Regions from separate parts of the Desulfosediminicola sp. genome, predicted to be linked through region 1. Evidence: riboswitches for the same ligand, from Rfam matches in the RefSeq annotation. Region 1 holds a riboswitch; each other region holds the start of a gene.
The links. A riboswitch is a leader RNA that binds a small molecule or an ion and turns the genes downstream of it on or off. The one in region 1 is predicted to bind cobalamin.
Positions count from the first base shown of each region.

Region 2: another riboswitch for cobalamin. It lies ahead of ACN5NT_RS08960 (FecCD family ABC transporter permease); the one in region 1 lies ahead of ACN5NT_RS00665 (sirohydrochlorin cobaltochelatase).
Region 3: another riboswitch for cobalamin. It lies ahead of thiC (phosphomethylpyrimidine synthase ThiC); the one in region 1 lies ahead of ACN5NT_RS00665 (sirohydrochlorin cobaltochelatase).
Region 4: another riboswitch for cobalamin. It lies ahead of ACN5NT_RS07715 (AIR synthase related protein); the one in region 1 lies ahead of ACN5NT_RS00665 (sirohydrochlorin cobaltochelatase).

Region 1 covers NZ_JBLXGE010000001.1:148,724-153,781, reverse strand. The annotation lists gene ACN5NT_RS00675 (SLC13 family permease) at 1-51, opposite strand, end outside; gene ACN5NT_RS00670 (alpha-keto acid decarboxylase family protein) at 151-1,773, opposite strand; gene ACN5NT_RS00665 (sirohydrochlorin cobaltochelatase) at 1,959-2,951, opposite strand; cobalamin riboswitch at 3,071-3,279, opposite strand; gene ACN5NT_RS00660 (TRAP transporter substrate-binding protein) at 3,442-4,527, opposite strand.
Region 2 covers NZ_JBLXGE010000004.1:297,988-303,045, reverse strand. The annotation lists gene sppA (signal peptide peptidase SppA) at 1-1,006, shown strand, start outside; gene ACN5NT_RS08965 (hypothetical protein) at 1,095-2,066, shown strand; cobalamin riboswitch at 2,490-2,695, shown strand; gene ACN5NT_RS08960 (FecCD family ABC transporter permease) at 2,924-3,964, shown strand; gene ACN5NT_RS08955 (ABC transporter ATP-binding protein) at 3,957-4,757, shown strand; gene ACN5NT_RS08950 (ABC transporter substrate-binding protein) at 4,747-5,058, shown strand, end outside.
Region 3 covers NZ_JBLXGE010000003.1:448,609-453,666, forward strand. The annotation lists gene ACN5NT_RS07440 (GGDEF domain-containing protein) at 1-63, shown strand, start outside; gene ACN5NT_RS07445 (acylphosphatase) at 239-517, shown strand; gene ACN5NT_RS07450 (ABC transporter ATP-binding protein) at 521-2,155, shown strand; gene thiC (phosphomethylpyrimidine synthase ThiC) at 2,219-3,553, opposite strand; cobalamin riboswitch at 3,656-3,875, opposite strand; gene uvrC (excinuclease ABC subunit UvrC) at 4,093-5,058, shown strand, end outside.
Region 4 covers NZ_JBLXGE010000003.1:506,291-511,348, reverse strand. The annotation lists gene ACN5NT_RS07725 (ABC transporter ATP-binding protein) at 1-1,261, opposite strand, end outside; gene ACN5NT_RS07720 (ECF transporter S component) at 1,281-1,790, opposite strand; gene ACN5NT_RS07715 (AIR synthase related protein) at 1,801-2,541, opposite strand; cobalamin riboswitch at 2,633-2,825, opposite strand; gene ACN5NT_RS07710 (hypothetical protein) at 3,300-3,686, shown strand; gene ACN5NT_RS07705 (ABC transporter permease) at 3,754-4,611, opposite strand; gene ACN5NT_RS07700 (ABC transporter permease) at 4,608-5,058, opposite strand, start outside.

The sequences.
Region 1 (5,058 bases):
AAGCAGGTAGAGCGTTACAATGAGTAGCGCGGTGATAATCCAGGTTTCCATACCAGGTCCTCTGAGGATGCAGGTGTACCTTTTAGCCGGCGATGTTGTCCGGTGATTTTTTATGACAGGCTATGATGTTGATGAATGAAATAATTATCATTATTTAAGTGATGTGAAGTACTCCTTTATGCGGCGCATCATTGGTGCGTGATCTTCCCTACTGAGAATTGCTTCTATGAGATAAGGACCATCTATCGTGCAGGCGTGGTGAATGGCCCGATTGAGTTGAGCCGCAGTCTGAACACGGACACCGGGACAACCCAGAGCTTCCGCATACGCGACATAATCCCAATGGGCCAGGTTGTAGTAGTCTCTGTGTTGATCGAGGGCGGCGAGCATCTTGTAATATCCATTGTTTAAAACAAGCACTATCGGTTTGTGGCCCTGGGCCACCAGGGTAGAGAGTTCACTGCCGGTCATCTGAAACGCTCCGTCGCCAACCAGCACCAGTGGCCGAAGATCAGGAGCTGCCATTGCTGCCCCCAGGGCGCCGGGAACAGCGAAACCCATTGAGGCGTAGTAGCCGGGTGCCATAAAAATATCCGCGTTGAGCTCAAGCCCTGCAAACCAGGCATCGCCGACATCAGCAAGATAGCTGAATTTCGATTGATCAATGGTTTTCAGACATTGAATCAGGGCCACGGTATTGAGCGGTGCAGATTCATCTATATCTACTGTTGCCAAAGTTTTATCTTTCACCAGATGGACTCCCGGTTTTCTGGCACTATCCGGTCTGGTGCTCGCCAGGAGTTGCATAAGCGGGGCTATGGGGAGCTGGGGATAGATGTGGTGTGATATCCGAACCTCTGAGTCGCGAATTTCGAGTATGTTCGAGGATTCGAGGTGAGCGGTCCAGAAGCCGGTATTAACGTCTGAGTAGATTACCCCTACAGAGAGAATAAGATCAGCACCTTCGAGAGTCTCACGGGCGAGTTTGCTCCCCATTTCTCCCATATAGATGCCGGCAAAATGGGGGTGGGATTCTGGGAATGCCCCTTTGCCCATTACAGAGGAGACCACAGGAAGCAGCCACGATTCGGAAATGGTGCGAACTGCATCCATCAAGGCGTGCCTGCGAATACCAACCCCGGCGTAGAGCACAGGACGCCGGGCCTTTTCAAGGGCGGCAGAAATTTCACCGGCTGCCTCAATGATCGCGGCGGTATTGACAGGTCTATCTTGATCCGGCGCGGATGGTTTAGGAGGAGTCGGTATTTCGACTGAAGTCATGTCGATGGGGATTTCAAGGTAACCGGGTCTCTTCTCAGCCAGGCAGGCGGTGAGTACGCGATCAATTTCGTCTGCTGCGGTTGCTGCTTCGTTAAGTGCTGCTGTGGCGCAGGTAACCTCTTTGAATATTCTATGCTGACTGCCATAATCTTTTACAAGGTGATGAAAAGAAGGCTCAGTTTTTCTCCCGCAGACATTAGGTGCGCCACTGATGACCACGACCGGTGAATTTTCGGCATAGGCCATGGCCATCGGGTTGATCATATTGAGGCCGCCGACGCTGTAGGTGGTGAGCACGGCACCAAAACCTTTGAGTCGGGAGTACGCATCTGCAGCAAAAACACAGCTGGGTTCATGAGTGCAGACAACTGTTTGCATGCCATAAGCAGCCTGTTCCGCGTAGAGAGGAAGGGCAAAATCACCAGGAATGCCAAAAGTACAACGAACGCCGTACTGTTCAAGGCGACTGAAAAGATAATGAGAAAGTTTCATTATTTCTCCCTGTAAGATGGAAAGGTAAAAGAGCACGTACCTTAACTATACTTCATTTTTGGCAGGCTCAAGAAATGACTTGGGGACGGTAGGAGGAGGGCAGAATAAAAAAAACGGGACATCAGGTAAAATCATGATGCCCCGTGGCGGGTGTTCAGGGTTGTCTGAGCTAGATATCCGGGTTCTTATCGTATCTCTATTCCTGCCTCGTTGGCGGCATCGGCGATATGGGAGACAAATATTTTAGCGAAGTCATCATTTGACCCGAGCCCCTGCAGTATCGGAGTTACTTCATAACCTGCCTGGACCAGGATAGATTTCCAGGAATCCTCCTCATCACCTGCCATATCGTTGACAGCATGGTCTCCGGCAACGATCATAAAGGGAACCAGGGTTACCTGTTTTTTATCTGATTCTTTCATCTGGGCGAGCACGTCTTCAACGGACGGAGATCCTTCAACAACCCCAATATACGTTTCGATGTCAGGATAGAGTTCGCGCATTTTCTTCTGGGTTTCGGTATAGATGCCAGTCGACCAGTATTTATTGCCATGGCCCATATATACCAGCATGGAGTTATTTTTCCGGGCCTGTTCAACGTTGCCGGCCAGGGTCTGAATAACCTTGTCCACATCCTCATGGTATGGGTAGATGTCGCCGGGCTTACCGAGTGCCGGACGGCCCATAACAATAGAATTAATAGGCTTCCAGCGTTCTTTCATGGTGTTGATGGAGCCCAGCGCATTGACGTATTGCTGCAGGTCGTATGACTGCTCCATATAGAAAATGTGGGTGGGTTGGACGATGATGTTGGTGTAGCCATCTTCTAACAGATCTCCAACGGTGGCGATAAAGTTCTTTACATACAGCACTTCTTCGGGGATCCCTTTGTCGAGCCACTGCTGAGGCTCTGCCTGTCGTTGTTTCCAGACCCGGCGAATAATGTTTGAGGTGAAGGTGATGCGGACCTCGGTTTCCGGATAGGCACCCCGCACTGCATCGGTGATATTGGTGATCGATTGTAAAGCGGCGGGTACGGTGCTACCGAAATGGGCAACGACTATGGCCGTCTTGGGGTTGGCATGGTTGCCGGTTTTGCCTGAAGAAAAAGCACTGGTGGAGCTGAAGAGAAGCAGCATGAGGGTAACTGCAAGATACAATGAGCGGCTGAATTTCATAAAATTCTCCTGGATTGTGGCCGGGTGTTCCGAACCTTTACGTTGATCAGAATGATCAAATGATTCGGGGATGCCCTGTATCACCACGTATCTAGGTCAATTCTCCTTGTCCACGGAAGAATCGTCTCTGTATTCCAGGCAGGTCTTCTGACTTCCGGATCAATCGTTTACTGCGTCTTCCCAACCAGGAGTGATGAAATATTGCAAACTCCATAAACGGCCAGTGACATAATTGCAGTAATTGTCCCCGGTTACAGCGGCGGGCCCGTCCCTGATTTACACAGGGTTCCCTCTTCGGCACAAAGGCACCTGAAAACAGCAACATTTTGAATGGAGAAGGCTCAAAAGTCAATATTTATTTGACAATGATTAGGAGCATTTGTGGTATGCAGACGCGGAGATGGGTGGCAGGAATTGGGCTGCCGGATGGGAAGTAAACTCCGGCAGCCTGTAATGTGTGAGGCGGGAGTACGGGAAGATACCTGTACCTTTACTCCTCAGTCAAGGCTTTGGCTGTCTGCAGGTAGTTGTACTCTGAAATGTTGATCCAGGCTCTTGCCTTGGCCATATATGCACGCTGGGACTCAAGTACTTCTTTAAAATCCGGATTTTCAGCTGCATATGAATCATACAACTCATCTGCAGCCTGTTTCATGGCCTTGAGAACAGGTGTCGGAAAGGTCTTCACCTCGATATTCGGGTATTCCGTTTTCATCTGGGCCCAGGCGTCTACGCTGCCTGCAAAATTATCGGTATACATATCGGCGGTGACCGCTTTCATGGCGGCTATCAACATGGTCTGATATGATTTGGGCAGTTTTTCAAAGGCGTCCTTGTTGATCAGAAATTGCAGCTCTGTGGCAGGTTCATGCCAGCCGGTATAGTAATATGGGGCGATCTTGTGAAAGCCCATTTTGATATCCATGGCGGGGCCAACCCACTCAAGGGCATCGATTGTGCCGCGATCAAGAGAAGTATACAGTTCACCCGGGGGGATATTGGTTACATTGACACCAAGTTTGGCAAAGACTTCACCGGCCAGCCCTGGAATACGCATTTTGAGGCCATTCAGGTCTTCAAGGGAGTTAATTTCTTTCTGGAACCAGCCACCCATCTGGACACCGGTATTGCCACCGGGAAAGCTCAGAACACCAAACTTGTCATAAGTCTTTTTCATTAATTCCATGCCACCGCCGTGGTAAAACCAGGCATTCTGCTCATTGACGTTCATGCCAAAAGGTACGGTGCAGAAGAAGACCGTGGTGATATCCTTACCTTTCCAATAATAGGAGGCGGTGTGTCCCATTTCATACTGGCCGCCTTTGGTCATATCGAGGATACCCAGAGCCGCTTTATGCTTTTCGGCCCCTTCAACACGAATGACAAAATTGCCGTCACTCATTTCTTCCACCATCTTGGCGAGATTTAATGGCGCTGTGGCAAATGGGGTGAGGGTTGAGGACCAGGTCATTGCAAGTTTCCAGCGGATTTTCTTTTCTGCCAGTGCAGATGTGGCAGGGAGGGTGCAGATGGTCAGGGCAAGACAGAAACTAAACAGACGCAGAAACACTTTCATGAGTTCTCCTCCTTTGGATGAAAGGCTTAACTTCAGTTGAAGAAGTAGCTGCTAACATACCTGAAATGAAAATGACAACGATGCTGCTGTAGTTACCTGGCAGAACCCCCAAGCCGATTGGTTCCGGCAATCGGTCGATAACTGAATATAGGTATATACCCTTTATTGGTCAGGTAAAAAAGAAAAAAAGAGGTCGTTGTATGTCAGGGAAGAGGCTTGAAGCGAGGTGGAACGGTTGAATCGGAAATGCAGAACAAAAAAGGTCAGACCATTGCGAAAATAAAGGTCGTACCAATGCGTGCAATGTGATCGGAACTCAATATCAAGGGGTTGGCCGTGGACTGTGATCTGCTGATCTTCAAATGTTTAGAGGCGAAATGGTAAAACAGTAGAATATCTAGACGAAAGGCAATGCACTGGGCGAGATGTGGTAACTTGGTATTATGGAAAACCTGGTTTCTATCTGAAATGGCGTGAAAAGTGTTGTTTCTCCCATGCTTCTCGGATAATATGTCAGCCGATTTCAGATGA
Region 2 (5,058 bases), on a different contig from region 1:
CAAAGTTCTGACTCACAACGATTTCAAGCGATTCCTCAAAAAAGCCACAGATAACGCCAGTGAAAATCTGATTACGCTCAATAACTATCTCAGTTTTGTTGATCAGTCTTACAATTCCTACAATAATAACGGAGATGTAATCGGCATCGTTGTTGCTGAGGGAAAAATCGTCGGAGGTAACCAGCCAGCCGGGGTGATCGGCAGTGAATCACTTGGCAAACTCCTGCGGGATGCCCGGGAAAATCAATCTGTAAAAGCGGTGGTATTGAGAATAAATTCCGGTGGTGGTTCAGCCTTCGCCTCCGAGATCATTCGACAGGAGGTTCTTGAACTAAAAGAGGCAGGTAAACCGATTGTGGTCTCTATGGGTGCCCTCGCCGCTTCCGGCGCATACTGGATTTCTGCTGATGCTGATCAGATCTGGGCTTCTCCCACAACTCTCACCGGCTCAATCGGTATTTTCGGCGCCATACCGACCTTCGAAGATACTCTTGCCGAAATTGGTGTATACAGTGACGGCGTCGGCACCACCAGCCTCTCAGCTGGTCTGAACGTAACCCAGCCGCTGCCGGAGAACCTCAGGCGATCAATCCAGCTTACTGTTGAAAACGGCTATGAAAGGTTTCTCTCTATTGTGGAGAATGGCCGTGGAATTGAGCAGGATCGAATGGAACTCATTGCCGAAGGGCGTGTTTTTTCAGGCATGAAGGCAAAGGAAATCGATCTGGTCGACGAGCTTGGCGGCCTCTCAGACGCTGTCGTCGCTGCGGCAGAGCTTGCCGGTTTGGACGATTATTCGACAGTTTACATTAAAAGAGAGATATCTGTTCGTGACAAACTCATCAAACAGCTGACCAATGCGACTATTTCTGTTTTTCCTGACTTTTTTGCGTCGTCTTCTCTGGTAAACATCTATCGAAAGATGCAGCATCAGGTCAGAGATCTCCTGATCATGAATGATCCCAATGGCATTTATGCCGACTCAATGTTACAACTACCCGAATAGAACACACTGTGTTGTCAAGGTACTGAATAACCAGACTGTTCTTCGGTAACTCGGCTATTTATTTTTTTTTTAGTTACGGATCATCCATATGGAGATAACACCGGAATTCTTTGTCATGCTGTGGGGTCAGCTCTGCTGGCCCCTGATTCGACTTCTTATTTTCATTTCCATAGGTCTCATCGTCGCCAATTTGATCGAAGCCCTTAATTGGACCCGATGGATAGCCTCACTCGCCAGACCTCTTGTCCGGCTTGGCAACATGTCGAATACTGCAGGAGCTTCATTTTCAATGGCAATATTTTCAGGTGTTGCAGCAAACACCCTGCTTGCCGAAGCATATGACAAAAAACAGCTTTCCAGAAAAGAACTGATTCTCGCCAACCTGTTCAACAGCCTGCCGACCTACTTTGTTCATTTGCCGACCATATTTTTCATCACCGTTCCACTTATCCACGGTGCCGCTTTCATTTATATAAGCATCACATTAGGCGCAGCGGTACTTCGCACAGGTTTAATTGTGGTTATCAGCCGGCTCATTCTGCCGAAGCCTGACATATCGGCCTCTCCACACGAAACAACTGAGAATAAGGGCATTGACTGGCAGGGGGCGTGGCAAAAAAGCTGGAAACGCTTTAAGCGACGTATCCGCAAAATCATCAAGTTCACGGTACCGATCTATATCATTATATTTATAGTACATCGCATCGGATATTTTCGTGAACTCGAAGAGCTTGCAGCCGGGTACCTCGCTTGGATTCCGTGGCTTTCCCCGCAGGCTATGGGGATCATCACCCTGCACCTTGCAGCTGAACTGACCGCCGGTCTGGCCGCTGCCGGAGCGTTGCTGCAGCAAGGAGCATTATCTCAAAGAGAAATCATACTCGCCTTACTGGTAGGCAATATCCTGTCGTCACCCCTGAGGGCATTTCGCCATCAATTCCCGTATTATGCCGGTATCTTTAAACCCAGGGTAGCCGCACAACTTATCGTATGCAGCCAGTCTTTTCGGGTGATCAGTCTTATCATGGTAGGCCTCATCTACTACTACCTGACCTTATAAAAAGAAAAAAGCCGGGACAGCTCAACACGTTGCCCCGGCTTTTTCAATTCTTCCGACCAGGTTGAATTGATGTTATGCGTACTACTGGGCCTGACCTTACTCTGCAAGAAGTTTCATCTCGTGCCACTCCCAGCCGAAGTTCGACACGGACTATCTCTCATAGCGTCTTCCAAGCCTGCAAACTTTGACGTTACTTCCGCCAACCCCAGTTTTGCCGTCTACGTCGTGTGACAGATCGGTCTTATCCATGATATACCTCCCTGGCACTATACAATTGCGAATTATCCCCATCACTGATGGTGTTCAATCATCGGACAAAACGTCAAACAAAAAATCATGTATAGCTGAAAAACTTCAATATACTCAGAATTTATAATCAATCCTCCCTTTTTGACACTTGACATCCCCTTTCTATCTGGGTAACGAATAACTATACATTCAGGTGCTCATAATAAGGAAATGCATACGCCTTTGAGCTGAAAAGGGAACTTCGTGAAAATCGAAGACGGGCCCGCCGCTGTAACCGGTGACAACCCCCGGAACTATGCCACTGTCCATTACAGGATGGGAAGGCCTGGGGAGAGGATGATCCGGGAGTCAGAAGACCTGCCTGAAAATATGCTGGAGTAAATCGCGGACAGATTTTTCCAGCACATCGATTTCGGATAACCAGGGCTATCCCGGATCACTGTTAGAGTGATTCGGGATTTTTTTTTGTTTTTTTCGCACTTGCCGAATACTACTGCCTGCACTTTCTTCAGTATATGCTGGTGTGTTAATAGCTTAAATGAGCATTCCCCCGGTTCCCCGAAATTTTGTTTGCTGTCCGGATTTTGCTTTTTATTTTAAGGAGAGTAATGCGCGGCAAGGCAAAACTACTTTTTGGCTCACTGATAACTGTACTCGTTGCTGTAATTATCACTGCAACCGGTATGGGCTATATCAACATATCTGCAGCCGATGTTATCACAACACTCTGGCAGACGCTTTTCGATCAACCAGGGCTCAGTGATGCAGCTGTAAATACCACCAACTCTGTCATCATCATGGATGTACGGTTGCCGCGCATACTCGTTGCGGCCCTTGTCGGAGGAGGCCTCGCCCTTGCCGGAGGTATATTTCAGGCAATACTGCTTAACCCTCTGGCCGACCCGTATACTCTCGGCATTTCATCCGGTGCGGCATTTGGTGCTTCTACAGCCTTTATACTATCGATTATCGGCATATCCCTGCCTGTCTCATATTTCGTTCCCTTTTTTGCATTTATTGGAGCTGTTACAACACTTGGAGCGGTGTTTTATCTTTCTTCGGACGATCCGCAACTTTCCTCAAATACCCTTATCCTTTCGGGCGTTATTGTAGCAGCAATACTCTCAGCGGGAATCGGTTTTATAAAATACATGGCTGACGAAGAGGTGGGTGTTATCATTTTCTGGTTGATGGGCTCATTTATCGGTAAATCATGGCACGATGCAGGACTTCTTTTACTGATTCTAGCTCCATGTCTGCTCTTTTGTTGCTACTATGCCAGGGATCTCAATATTATGGCGCTCGGCACCACCACCGCTGACACTCTCGGAGTGGATAGTGCCAAAATCCGCAGGCAACTCCTGATAAGTGCTTCTCTTATTACCGCGATCTGTGTCGCTGTATCTGGTGTCATCGGCTTTGTCGGCCTCATTGTTCCCCATATGCTTCGAATGATAACAGGGCCTGATAACAGGATTCTTTTACCTGCGTCATTTCTTGCCGGTTCCATCCTGCTGCTGGTCGCGGACACCGTTACCCGCGCAATTCTTCCCCACGAAATACCAATCGGCGTCTTGACTGCGCTTATCGGTGGCCCCTTCTTCTGTTACATCTTCAGAAAACGCCAGCTTGGGAGGGGATATGCCTGAAAACAGTTCCATCGTCTACCAGGTATCCGATTGCTATTACCAATACCGCAATCACCCCTGCCTTTCACGGCTTAATTTTCAGTTAAAAAAGGGGAAAATGTATGGGCTTATCGGTCCCAACGGCAGCGGAAAAACTACACTCATCAACCTGTTAAACGGCAGCCGACAGCCAACCCGAGGCAAGGTGCAGCTGCGTGGAACTGTAGTCCACCGCCTGCCAAAACTTGATCTTGCTAAAGTACTTTCATTTGTACCCCAGAACGTGGCGCTTCATTTTGAATACTCCGTCTTTGAAGTGGTAATGATGGGCCGACACCCGTTTATTGACAGGTTCGGCACACCTTCGCAAAAAGATATCGACCTGGTTATGGAAGCCATTAAGACACTTGACATTTACCAACTCCGTAACCGAATGGTAACCAGGCTTTCAGGTGGCGAAAGGCAAAGAGTACTGGTGGCACGGGCGCTTGCCCAGAACACCGAAGTCCTTGTACTTGATGAACCCACAGCAAGCCTCGATGTCCGGCATTCCATAGATATTATGCAGGCACTTCGGGAAAGAGTAGACCATGACTCGATAACTGTAGTTGGAGCTATCCATGACCTCGATCTCGCTGCTGCCTACTGTGATGAGCTTATTGTTATGGAAAATGGGCAAATAGCAGCATCCGGCTCCGTTGAAGACATTCTCACTTCTGAATTACTGCAAACTGTTTTCAGGGTTCATGCCGATATCGTACATCAGTCCCTGGGAAATCCGCATATACAGTACAGGTACAACAATGAACATTAAGAGGATGAGTAAACTCGGGGTGTTGATTTGTCTATTGAGCTTCGCTCTATATGGCCAGTCAGCCTTCGCCCAGATGACCGAAATTACGGATGACGAGGGAAACACCATCCGATTTGACAAGCCATTCAGCAGGATCATTTCCCTTTATCCGGCTCACACTGAAAACCTCGCTTTTTTAGGTTGTGACGAGGAGTTTATCGGTATTGGCCGTTCAGATAACTACCCAGCCTCAATCTCTGATAAGAATCGTTTCAGTTATCGTGACAATACGGAAAAGTTTCTTGCCGCCAGGCCGGACCTG
Region 3 (5,058 bases), on a different contig from region 1:
ATATTCCTTCGGAAAAATAGTGTCGAGGAAGTGCCCAAAACCCTTGAACCGGCCTACTCATAGCTGCATCGGCCTTATTTTTTACAGTTCCGGAGCTTATACTTCTTAAGCCAGACACGGTGCCATCGTTTTCAGGCCAGATAAAATTTCTGCTGTCCTTCCAGGGCACAAGTGGTAAGCTAATTACAGATGTTGCTTAAAATAAACCATTTGTTTGTTTTGTAACTTGCATGGCATCATGAAAACTTTACACGTCAATGTCAGGGGTCGGGTGCAGGGCGTATTCTATCGAGATTATTCTAAACGCCAGGCAGATTTACTGAATATCAGAGGCTGGATACGCAACATGCCTGACGGCTCCGTAGAAGCAGTCATCTCCGGCAATGATTCAGACGTGGATCAAATGATCGAATGGTTTCAAATGGGCTCCCCACTCTCCCACGTCACCTCCGTTCATGCCGAAGAGGTGTTCTACACTGAAGATCTGAACAACTTTGAAATCCGTTATTACAGGTAAAGTGTGCTACTCGACATTTCCCATTTCAATCTCTGGGTCAGAACCGAAACATCCGATGGTAAACGGATAGATTCCCAGCTTCTGCACGACATCAATCTGCAGATAGCGAAAAATCAGACCCTAGCCTTAGTAGGGGAATCTGGTTCCGGAAAATCCGTTACAGCTCTGTCTGTTTTACGCCTGCTCGAAGAAAGTTCCACCATCCGCACTCAAGGATCAATTCTCTTTGAGAATTCGAATATCCTCAAGCTTCCGCCGCCGGAAATACGATCCATACGAGGCAATAAGGTTGCCATGATTTTCCAGGAACCGATGACCTCGCTCAACCCGGTTTACACCATTGGCAATCAGATGATTGAACCGCTCCAGCTCCATAGGGGTATGAACCAGATAGATGCGGAGCGGGAGGCAATTCAGCTACTCGGCAGGACAGGCATAACTGACCCGGAGACCCGGATGAGAAGCTACCCTCATCAGCTCTCCGGGGGGCAGCGACAACGGATTATGATCGCCATGGCTCTTGCCTGCCGACCACAACTGCTCATTGCCGATGAACCTACTACTGCGCTCGATGTAACGGTTCAGGCCCAAATTCTGGCTCTCATCAAGGATCTGCAGAGGGAATTTGAGATGTCAGTGCTGCTCATAACTCACGATCTCTCGCTGGTAGAAAAAGTCGCTGATACACTGGCGATAATGAAAGATGGCAGGATAGTCGAGTCAGGCAAATGCAGCCGGATTCTCACTCAGCCCGAGCATCCATACACCAGGCACCTTCTCTCATCGGTACCATCGGACCAGCCAGGGCCAAAACCCATTAGTCCCCCAATCCTTGAAACCCGCGATTTAAGCTGTACATTCAGCATCAACGTTGGTTGGGTTAATCTCTTTAAACGTAAAAAACGTATCATCCGTGCAGTAGACAAAATCACCTTCACCCTGCATAAAGGAACCACCTGCGGTATAGTCGGAGAGTCCGGTTCCGGCAAAACGACCTTAGCCATGGCTATCCTGAAACTTGTCAAAAGCACCGGCATAATAGATTTTGATGCAGTTGATCTGCAACAGCTGTCAAACAGGGAGATGCGAACGAAGCGTAGCGACATTCAGATAGTCTTTCAAGACCCGTATTCCTCCCTCTCCCCCCGCCTGACCGTATATCAGATACTTGAGGAGGGTCTTGTTATACATTTCCCCGAAAGCGATCGGGAAGATCGAATCAACAGGGTTTACGAGGCGCTCGAAGAAGTTGGTCTCGAACCGGAAATGGCCCATCGGTATCCCCATGAATTTTCTGGTGGCCAACGCCAGCGTATCGCCATTGCCCGGGTAGTCATATTAAAACCACGGCTACTCATTCTGGATGAACCCACCTCTGCTCTTGACGTCACCATCCAGGCCCAGATCATAGAGCTACTGAAAACCCTGCAGTCGAGATACAATATGAGTTACATTTTCATATCCCACGATTTGCGGGTTATCCGGTCGATCTCAGATTATATTGTGGTTATGCAGAACGGGCAAATGGTCGAATCGGGGCCGGCTCATAAGGTTTTTACCGCACCGGAAAAAGAATATACCAAAACACTTTTCTCGGCAGCCCTGGAAGCTCCTGCTCCTGCTCCTGCTGCCAGCTAAAGTCCACCAGAAGCCAGTCAGGCAAGCTACACCTGACTGGCCTGTACAGAATCACTCTGCAGCCTATTCGGCCTCGCCATCCACCTTCCTGGTGCAGCGATCTCCACGAATATCATCCTTGAAGAGGGAGTAGCCCCTCTCCATGGCGCAGAAATCTCCACACATTGTACAGGTTTTCTCGTTTTCCGGCGTTCTGCTTCTACGGATCTCTTCTGCCTGCTCCGGGAACATCAACAGCTTGAAATGCTCTTCCCAATCTGAATCCCGCCGGGCCTTGGCAACTCGTTTTTCCTGTTCCCTTCGTTCTGGGTATTTTGCAATATCTCCAATGCGTGCAGCGAGCCGAGTGGCCCTGATGCCCTCGCGCACATCCTGCTCATTCGGTAAGGCCAGATGTTCGGCAGGAGTTATATAGCAGATCAGGTCGGCACCATGTCGAGCCGAATTAGCCGCACCAATGGCTGCGGTAATATGATCATACCCTGCGCCCGAATCAGCAGGCAGCGGACCAAGTACATAGTATGGTGCACCTCCGCTCATCGCTTTTTCGAGCATAATGTTGCCCTCTATTTCGTCTAGCGGTACATGGCCAGGACCTTCAACCATCATTTGACAGCCCATCTCCCGCCCCAGTTCTGCCAGTTCACAGTTTATGATCATCTCGGCCATCTGAGCACGGTCATGGCTATCGTGGATTGCTCCTGCTCTGATACCGTTGCCCAGTGACAATACCGCATCATATTTCTTCATCAATGCGCAAACTCTGTCAAACTGTTCGTATAACGGGTTTTCTTTCTGGTGATATTCCATCCAGGAGACCATAAACGTACCTCCCTTCGATACCAACCCACCATATCTGAACCCCTGTTTTCGGAGTCGTTCGATAGAGAATCGATTGATACCACAGTGGATAGCCATAAAGGAGATACCGTCCTGCAACTGACGCTCTATCAGTTCAAAAAGGAACTCACTGTCGAGTTTATTCGGGTTACGATATTTTTTAGCAGCTTCTGCAAATGCCTGGTAGAGAGGCACGTTGCCGACCGGCAGGTTGCACTCGGCAAGCACTGCTCTTCGAATTGCATCAAGATCGCCGCCGGTTGAAAGCTCCATAAGGGTATCAGCTTTTTCTTCCTCCGCTGCTTTTGCCTTTTTTATCTCGAGATCAACAGAGGCGATATCAGATGAAGTCCCTATAGAGGCGTTGACCTTGGTACGTAAGCCCTTGCCTATGGCAACTACCTTCTGCTCCGGTCGATTCGGATTGCATGGCATGACAATGTGGCCATATGCCAGGCCTTGGCGAATTGCCGCTTCATCCACGCCCTCATCTTGTGCAGCCTGCTTCATCTGCGGGGTTACAATACCTTCCCGCGCTAGTTCCAACTGGGTTTTCATATCCGCTCCTTAACGTTATTCATTGCGGTATACATCGCTCGCGGGCATAAAAAAAGTCCGTGCAATGGCATACGCCACTACACGGACTTTTCTTGAGCAATAAAGTCGTTATCTCATCCAGGCAGGTCTTCTGACTCGCGAATCATCCTCCGGCTGCGCCTTCCCGCCCCACCTCTCACAAAGAGTGGTATGACAGTGGCATTGTGCAGCCATCGTCCCCGCATACAGCGCCGGCCCAACGTTACGGATTCTCACCGTATTCCCTTTTCACTCCCCTTGCTGAAAAAATTGAAGAGGAAGCACCTGAATAAGCCGATACGTTATGATTTATCAATAAGCTAGAACAATTACATAAACTTGTAAAGGATACTCTATCATTTAGGGTTGAGGATTGAGATGACGGGACTCTTACGATGAGTTACTATCTTTAGGTTAGATGGCTTTGCGTAGCTGTCTCTTTAGCTGGTCCGCCATGACAGAATTTCAAAAACGTGCGCTGCAAAAATAGCAGCACCAATGAGATAAATTACACTTAGAATATGTTTCCCCAGGATTTTCTCAGCTCTGTTCCTCACTCACCGGGTGTTTACCTGATGCTCGACAGCAAATCTGCTGTGCTCTACGTCGGCAAGGCAAAGGATCTGTTCAAACGTCTCGCATCATATGCCAGACATAATGGTTCTGATTACAATAAGACCACCATTATGCTCAAGTTCGTTTCCTCGGTCGACACCATCATTACCAGAACAGAGAAAGAAGCTCTGATCCTTGAAGCCTCACTGATAAAAAAGCATAAACCCAAATACAACATCATTCTCAGGGACGATAAAAATTACCCTTTTATCAAAGTTACTGCTGACGAGGAGTGGCCACGCGTCATGATGGCCCGTAGGAGGAGAAAAGATAAAGCCCGATATTTTGGCCCGTACAGCTCTTCATCCGATATGTGGTCAACTTTGAAGCTGATATCTTCACTCTTTCCGTTGAGAAAATGTAAAGGTGGCACCTTGAGGCCCAGAAAACGACCTTGCCTCAATCACCAAATGGGCAAATGTCTTGCCCCTTGCGCGGGCTACGCAGATGCCAGGCATTACCAGCAAAACGTTGAAAACGTTATCATGCTGCTTGAGGGACGTAATAAAGATCTGATCAAAAAGCTGACCGAAAAAATGGAGTTTGCTGCAGAAGCACTGAATTTTGAAGAGGCAGCATCATTACGCGACCAGCTTAAAGCTTTGAACCGAACCCTGGAAAAACAAGTCGTAGCCAGCCAACAGAAAAATAATCGAGACGTCTTTGGATTCACCAGGAAAGGTGCCGCTGTAGCTGTCGCCATCCTCTTTATCAGGGACGGACTGATAAGTGGTAGCCGGAACTTCTTTCTTGAAGAACCCTACGGAGAAGATAGTCGAATTCTCGCCCAGGTAGTCAATCTCTTTTACGATCAGGATTCATATCTGCCCAAAGAGATCCTTCTGCCCTTTGAACCCGATGATCTTCAGCTT
Region 4 (5,058 bases), on a different contig from region 1:
CATCAACCACCAGAATTTCAGGCGAGAGGGCCACTATTGAGGCCACACTGATAAACTGACGAATCCCCTTTGGCAGGGTGGCAGGATGATGGTCCCGGTAATCCTCCAGAGCCATGAAGCCCAGAACTTCATCGACCTTCTTCTTGATCTCTTTAGTATTTATGCCCTGCTGAACAAGCCCGAAAGCGATCTCTTTTTCCACACTTGTTTCAAATATTTGATGATCAGGGTTTTGAAAAACAAAGCCGATCGAACGTGCTATCTCAGCGCGACTAAACTTCTCGAGGGATTTCTTCTGATAGCTGACGGTACCTTTTTGTGGTTCAAGTAACCTGTTGAGGTGCATTGCAAGGGTTGTTTTACCGCTGCCGTTGTGTCCGACCAGTGCAAGAAAGTCCCGTTGCCTGATTTCCATGCTGATGTTTTTCAGTACTGGTGTTTCAGGGCGATATGCAAAAGAGAGATTGTCAACAGTCAGGACCGTCGGAGCTTCGTTGCTCGAAAGAACTGGTGGCAGCGTGCAAGGTACGGAACACTCTCCTATGCTATCGGCTTCTTTCAGCTCACCATCCTTTAGGAAGAGCACCTCATCTACCAGGGGATGACTTGTGGGAAGCTGCTGGTCCACAATGACGAGAGTAAGACCCTCTTCACGTTTAAGCGTGAGCAGCAAATCATAGAGATTTCTGCGGCCTGCAGGATCTAATTCTGAAGATGGCTCGTCGAGAATCAGCACCTGAGGCTTCATCAGCAGTACACCGGCGATAGCCAAACGCTGCTTTTCTCCTCCTGACAGCTGGTATGTTTCTCTGCCCTCATAACCTTCGAGCCCAACTGCCCGAAGAACAGAGGGGAAATCTGAAACGATTGTCTCTTTGGCGATCAGGAGATTGCGAGGACCAAAGATCAGATCTTCATAAACAGTACGGCCAACAATCTGGACCTCCGGATCCTGAAGAACAAAGCCAATGTGCCTGGAGAGAGTTTGGATTCTGTATTTGGTTACATCAATCCCGGCTATTTCAAGCTGACCGCTAAAATCCCCTTCAACAGCCTGTGGAATCAGGCCTTTGAGACAATAGCAGAGAGTTGTCTTGCCAGAACCTGATTCACCTCTTACAAGGGTGCATGTGGCGGGTGGAAGCTGAAAGCTTACATCGTTTAAGGCCGGGACGTCCCCTGTCCTGTATTGAAAAGATACCTTGGAAACAGATATTGCCGGGCCAAGATCTCTTCGTATTGCCTTGCCTTGTTCAGTCATGACAAATGTTGGGAATACATCAAATCAGTTTGCCCTTTTTCAAGCTTTTATACGCAATTGCGGCGACTAATATATTGAACAGAGATCCTGCAATGAGAAATGGCATAATTCCAAGAGCAGCACCCACACCACCTATAAAGACCATGGTGAAAGCGGAAACCACCCCGTTGAGGACAACACCGGTTAAGACTGCTGGCCAGAGCCCAAGTTTTTGTTTGATAAAACGGACAAGTATCGCCCAAAGTGCCATCTGTAATCCGATGAAAAGGTGGAGAGGTAACCCTAAGGGAAACCCGACAACTCCAGCTGTGAGCAGATGTCCGATAAAAATGACAGCAGTACCTTCAACATACCCGAAAGCCAATGCACAGAAATAGCCGGGGGCTGAATCAAGGCCGATCGTGCCCACCGGGCTTGGAATTTTAATCATCGCTCCAACTGCACTGAGAGCAACAAAGATCGCAATGTATGCAGCACGTTTTACCAGGCGCACATCATTCTTAAGGTCTGGGGCGGTAATATCTTGCATAGCAAACTCCTTAATCAGATTTCATGATGAGTTGACCAACGGGATAAATTTCGAAATGATTCAAGTCTTCTATAGATTCACGGCTAGAAAAAAGAACGCAGGTTGAAGGACCTGCTGATTTTTCAAGGTCCAGTTTGCAACCTTGGGCGGCATCGAAAATAGTTCCAGACTGTCTTGCCAGTAATTCAGCTTCTGCCCTGATGCCCCTTGAGCCAACGGGAAGGATATCATGAATCAGTGGATGTGGTCTCAGTTGCGCCACGGTGCCGCTGTGTATGATATCCATGCAGCCTGAAATAATGACTTCTCCTCCTAGTCTGGGTACTCCAAGACAGAAAATTTTGTCAGCTGCTTCTGATTGGGCAATCTTGAGGTTACTTGCCTTGCAGGTCCCTGTGGCACCAATTCCAAGACCCGTCTGCCGCGTCTCAAAGTTTTTCTCGGTGCTCACGGCAAGCTTTACATCAGGATGACCACTCATCTGCAGTTCCTTTTTGATACCCCGCAATATTTCGTCTCCAGTCGGGCTGGGTTCCGCACAGATAGAGACTGTCATAGCAACAGGTGAGGCCCCCACGGCTACAAGCTCCATGAGGACTGTTCGAGCTGTCAGGCGGCCAACAATTTCCGGCGGAGCGTTAACGAGATCCAGCTCCTTGCTGCCAACCGATCCACAGGAGTCGCAGGCAATAACCAGGGAAATACCGGATCCTATATCGATAACTTCTACATCTCGTCCTCTGTATCCCATTGACAACCACCATATTGTAAAAACAAAAAAAGCTCATAGCTGTTACCCCATGAAGGGTATAACAACCATGAGCTTTACCATTGATCATGATGCATGCGTGAATCTGACAGGCAGGCTTCCTGACTCGGTTTCATCGAACAATTGCGCCTTCCCGTAAAATACAGTGGCTTAATGCAGTGTTCTCAACCTTACAGTGGCGGGACCGTTCAGGTTTTTCACCTGATTTCCTTTTATCCGTCTTCGTTTGTCATTGCGAAGACAGCACCTGTAGCATGTATATTAAAGAAATATCAAATATTTTTGTGATGAAAAGTCAACCGTTTTTCCGGTTTCCCTTGCCCACCAAGTCGATTCTGCAGGTCAGTGAAAAGCCCGAACAGTGGAGTTGACATCATAGAAGAGCCAAAGCCTATGCTGCCGTGAACTGTTGCTGCAAAGAAGAATATCGCTGCTGCCGGCAGAAACAACTTCCAATTTACCTTCCATTGGCTATCGCCTCGCGTACACAATCTTTTCACAATTGGTTACAGCCACCTTAATGCCCAGGCAGCGTTGACCTGGAAATGGTGCTGTAACTAGTCGATTTTATAAAGGTTGATGTAGGGTTTTTTTATTGCTGGCAGGTGTCTGATGAAAGATGTCTGGGGGAGTGAAAGCGGCGCCATTGCAGATGGTCCTCCCGATTGCGGTGGATAAAAAATGCTCTATCTTTTAGATTGGTTCTACCTCAGGTAACATTTGATTTTGGAGTTTGCATTATGAAAAAGATAGCTAGCAGTATTGTGATTGTTCTGATGATGGTTGTTTTTATATGCCCATCATCAGTTTTCGCGAATGGGAGAGGCCCTCACCATAAACCGCATAAGGTGTATAAAAATCATAAACCGGTTCAGTTGCCCAACTATAAGGGGAAAAAACACTACAACCATAAACCCGCTCATCTGCCCAGGTATCATGCGAGAAACTATCGCAAGGCACCGCCTCGGTACTACCATCATCCTCGATCCTACCATAGGAATCATCTACCTTCGGTAGCAGCTTTTGCCATGATTGCAGGTGTATCCTATGCGATCATCGACAATATGTATTATCGCCAGCAGGGAGATACGTACATCTATATGGAGCAGCCGCCGGCCTATCGCTAGCGTTCAGGGATGTATAGCTTGTATGCAGAGCCGCAAAGTGAAGAATTCATTCACTTTGCGGCTTTTTTTATGCGTTTTCCTTTTTCTTTAGCAGCAGATTGACAACTGCAAAGGTCGAGGTGGTGATAATCAGCAGAAAGGACACCGCATTGATGATTGGAGTGGAGCCGTCACGTACCTGCAGGTAGAGATTAATCGGCAAAGTTGTCTCTGAACCGACCAGAAACAGGGTGGTATTAAAATTCTCAAAGCTCATCAGAAAGGCCACCGCGCCGCTGCCAATGAGGGCCGGGCGAAGATAGGGCAGGGTGATATGGCGGATCACCTCCAGCCGGGTTGCTCCCAGGTTGAGAGCCGCTTCTTCCAGGCTTCGGTCAAACTTTCTCAGCCGGGCAGAGACAACCAGCAGCACAAAGGTGGTAATGAAGGAAAATTGCCCAAGCACCACCAGCCAGAAGCCGGGACGAAAGAGGGGGATATCTATACCAAAGGTGTCTTCGAAATAGATGCCAAGGCTGTTGGCGGTCAGCAGTATTGAGATACCCAGAATAACCCCGGGAATGACCAGCGGGGTCAATGCCAGAAACCATAGCCCGCGTTTTCCCGGGAATTCTTCATGTTCAAAGAGAAAGGAACCGGCTGTTCCTACAATAACTGAGAAAAGAGATACCCAGAAAGCGGTCTGGCTGGAGACCCAGAGCGACTGCATATTTGAGCGGTCATGGAACAGGCCTATTCGTTCCGGACCATCGCTAAAAAACCAGTCGAGAGAGAACCCATGCCAGGGCAGTGCCGGAAAGTTCGAGTCATTGAACGCCAGAACGCAGGTGACCACCAGCGGGGCGAAGAGAAAAACATAAAAGAGTGCTATGTACAGCTTGAAAAGGGTCGCGTAGCCCCGCTGCTGTGGCAGAGTACGAATCATGATAAGGCCCTCCCCAATTCCTGCCTGCTGATTTTAAGGCCGGTCCAGATGATTATTGAGCTGAGCAGCAAGAGCAGGAAGCCGAAGGCGGCGCCCTGGTTCCAGTTGAAGCTGGCAATGAACTGATTGTAGATCTGCTCGGTGAACCAGAGTGAGTTTTTGCCTCCCATCAGGTTCGGAGTGAGATAGTTGCCGAGAGTCAGCATAAACACCACAATGGAGCCGGAAGTGATGCCTGGTGCAGCATAGGGGATTATGATCTTGAAAAAGATGGTCAGAGGCGAAGCACCGAGATCGTGAGCGGCCTCGATCATTGAATCGTCCATACCTTCCAGGGAAGAGATGAGAGGAACCACCATAAAGAGCATCGAGGTGTATACCAGCCCCATCACCATGGTTATGTCGTTGTAGAGCATTTCTATCGGGGTATTGATAATACTGATGGAG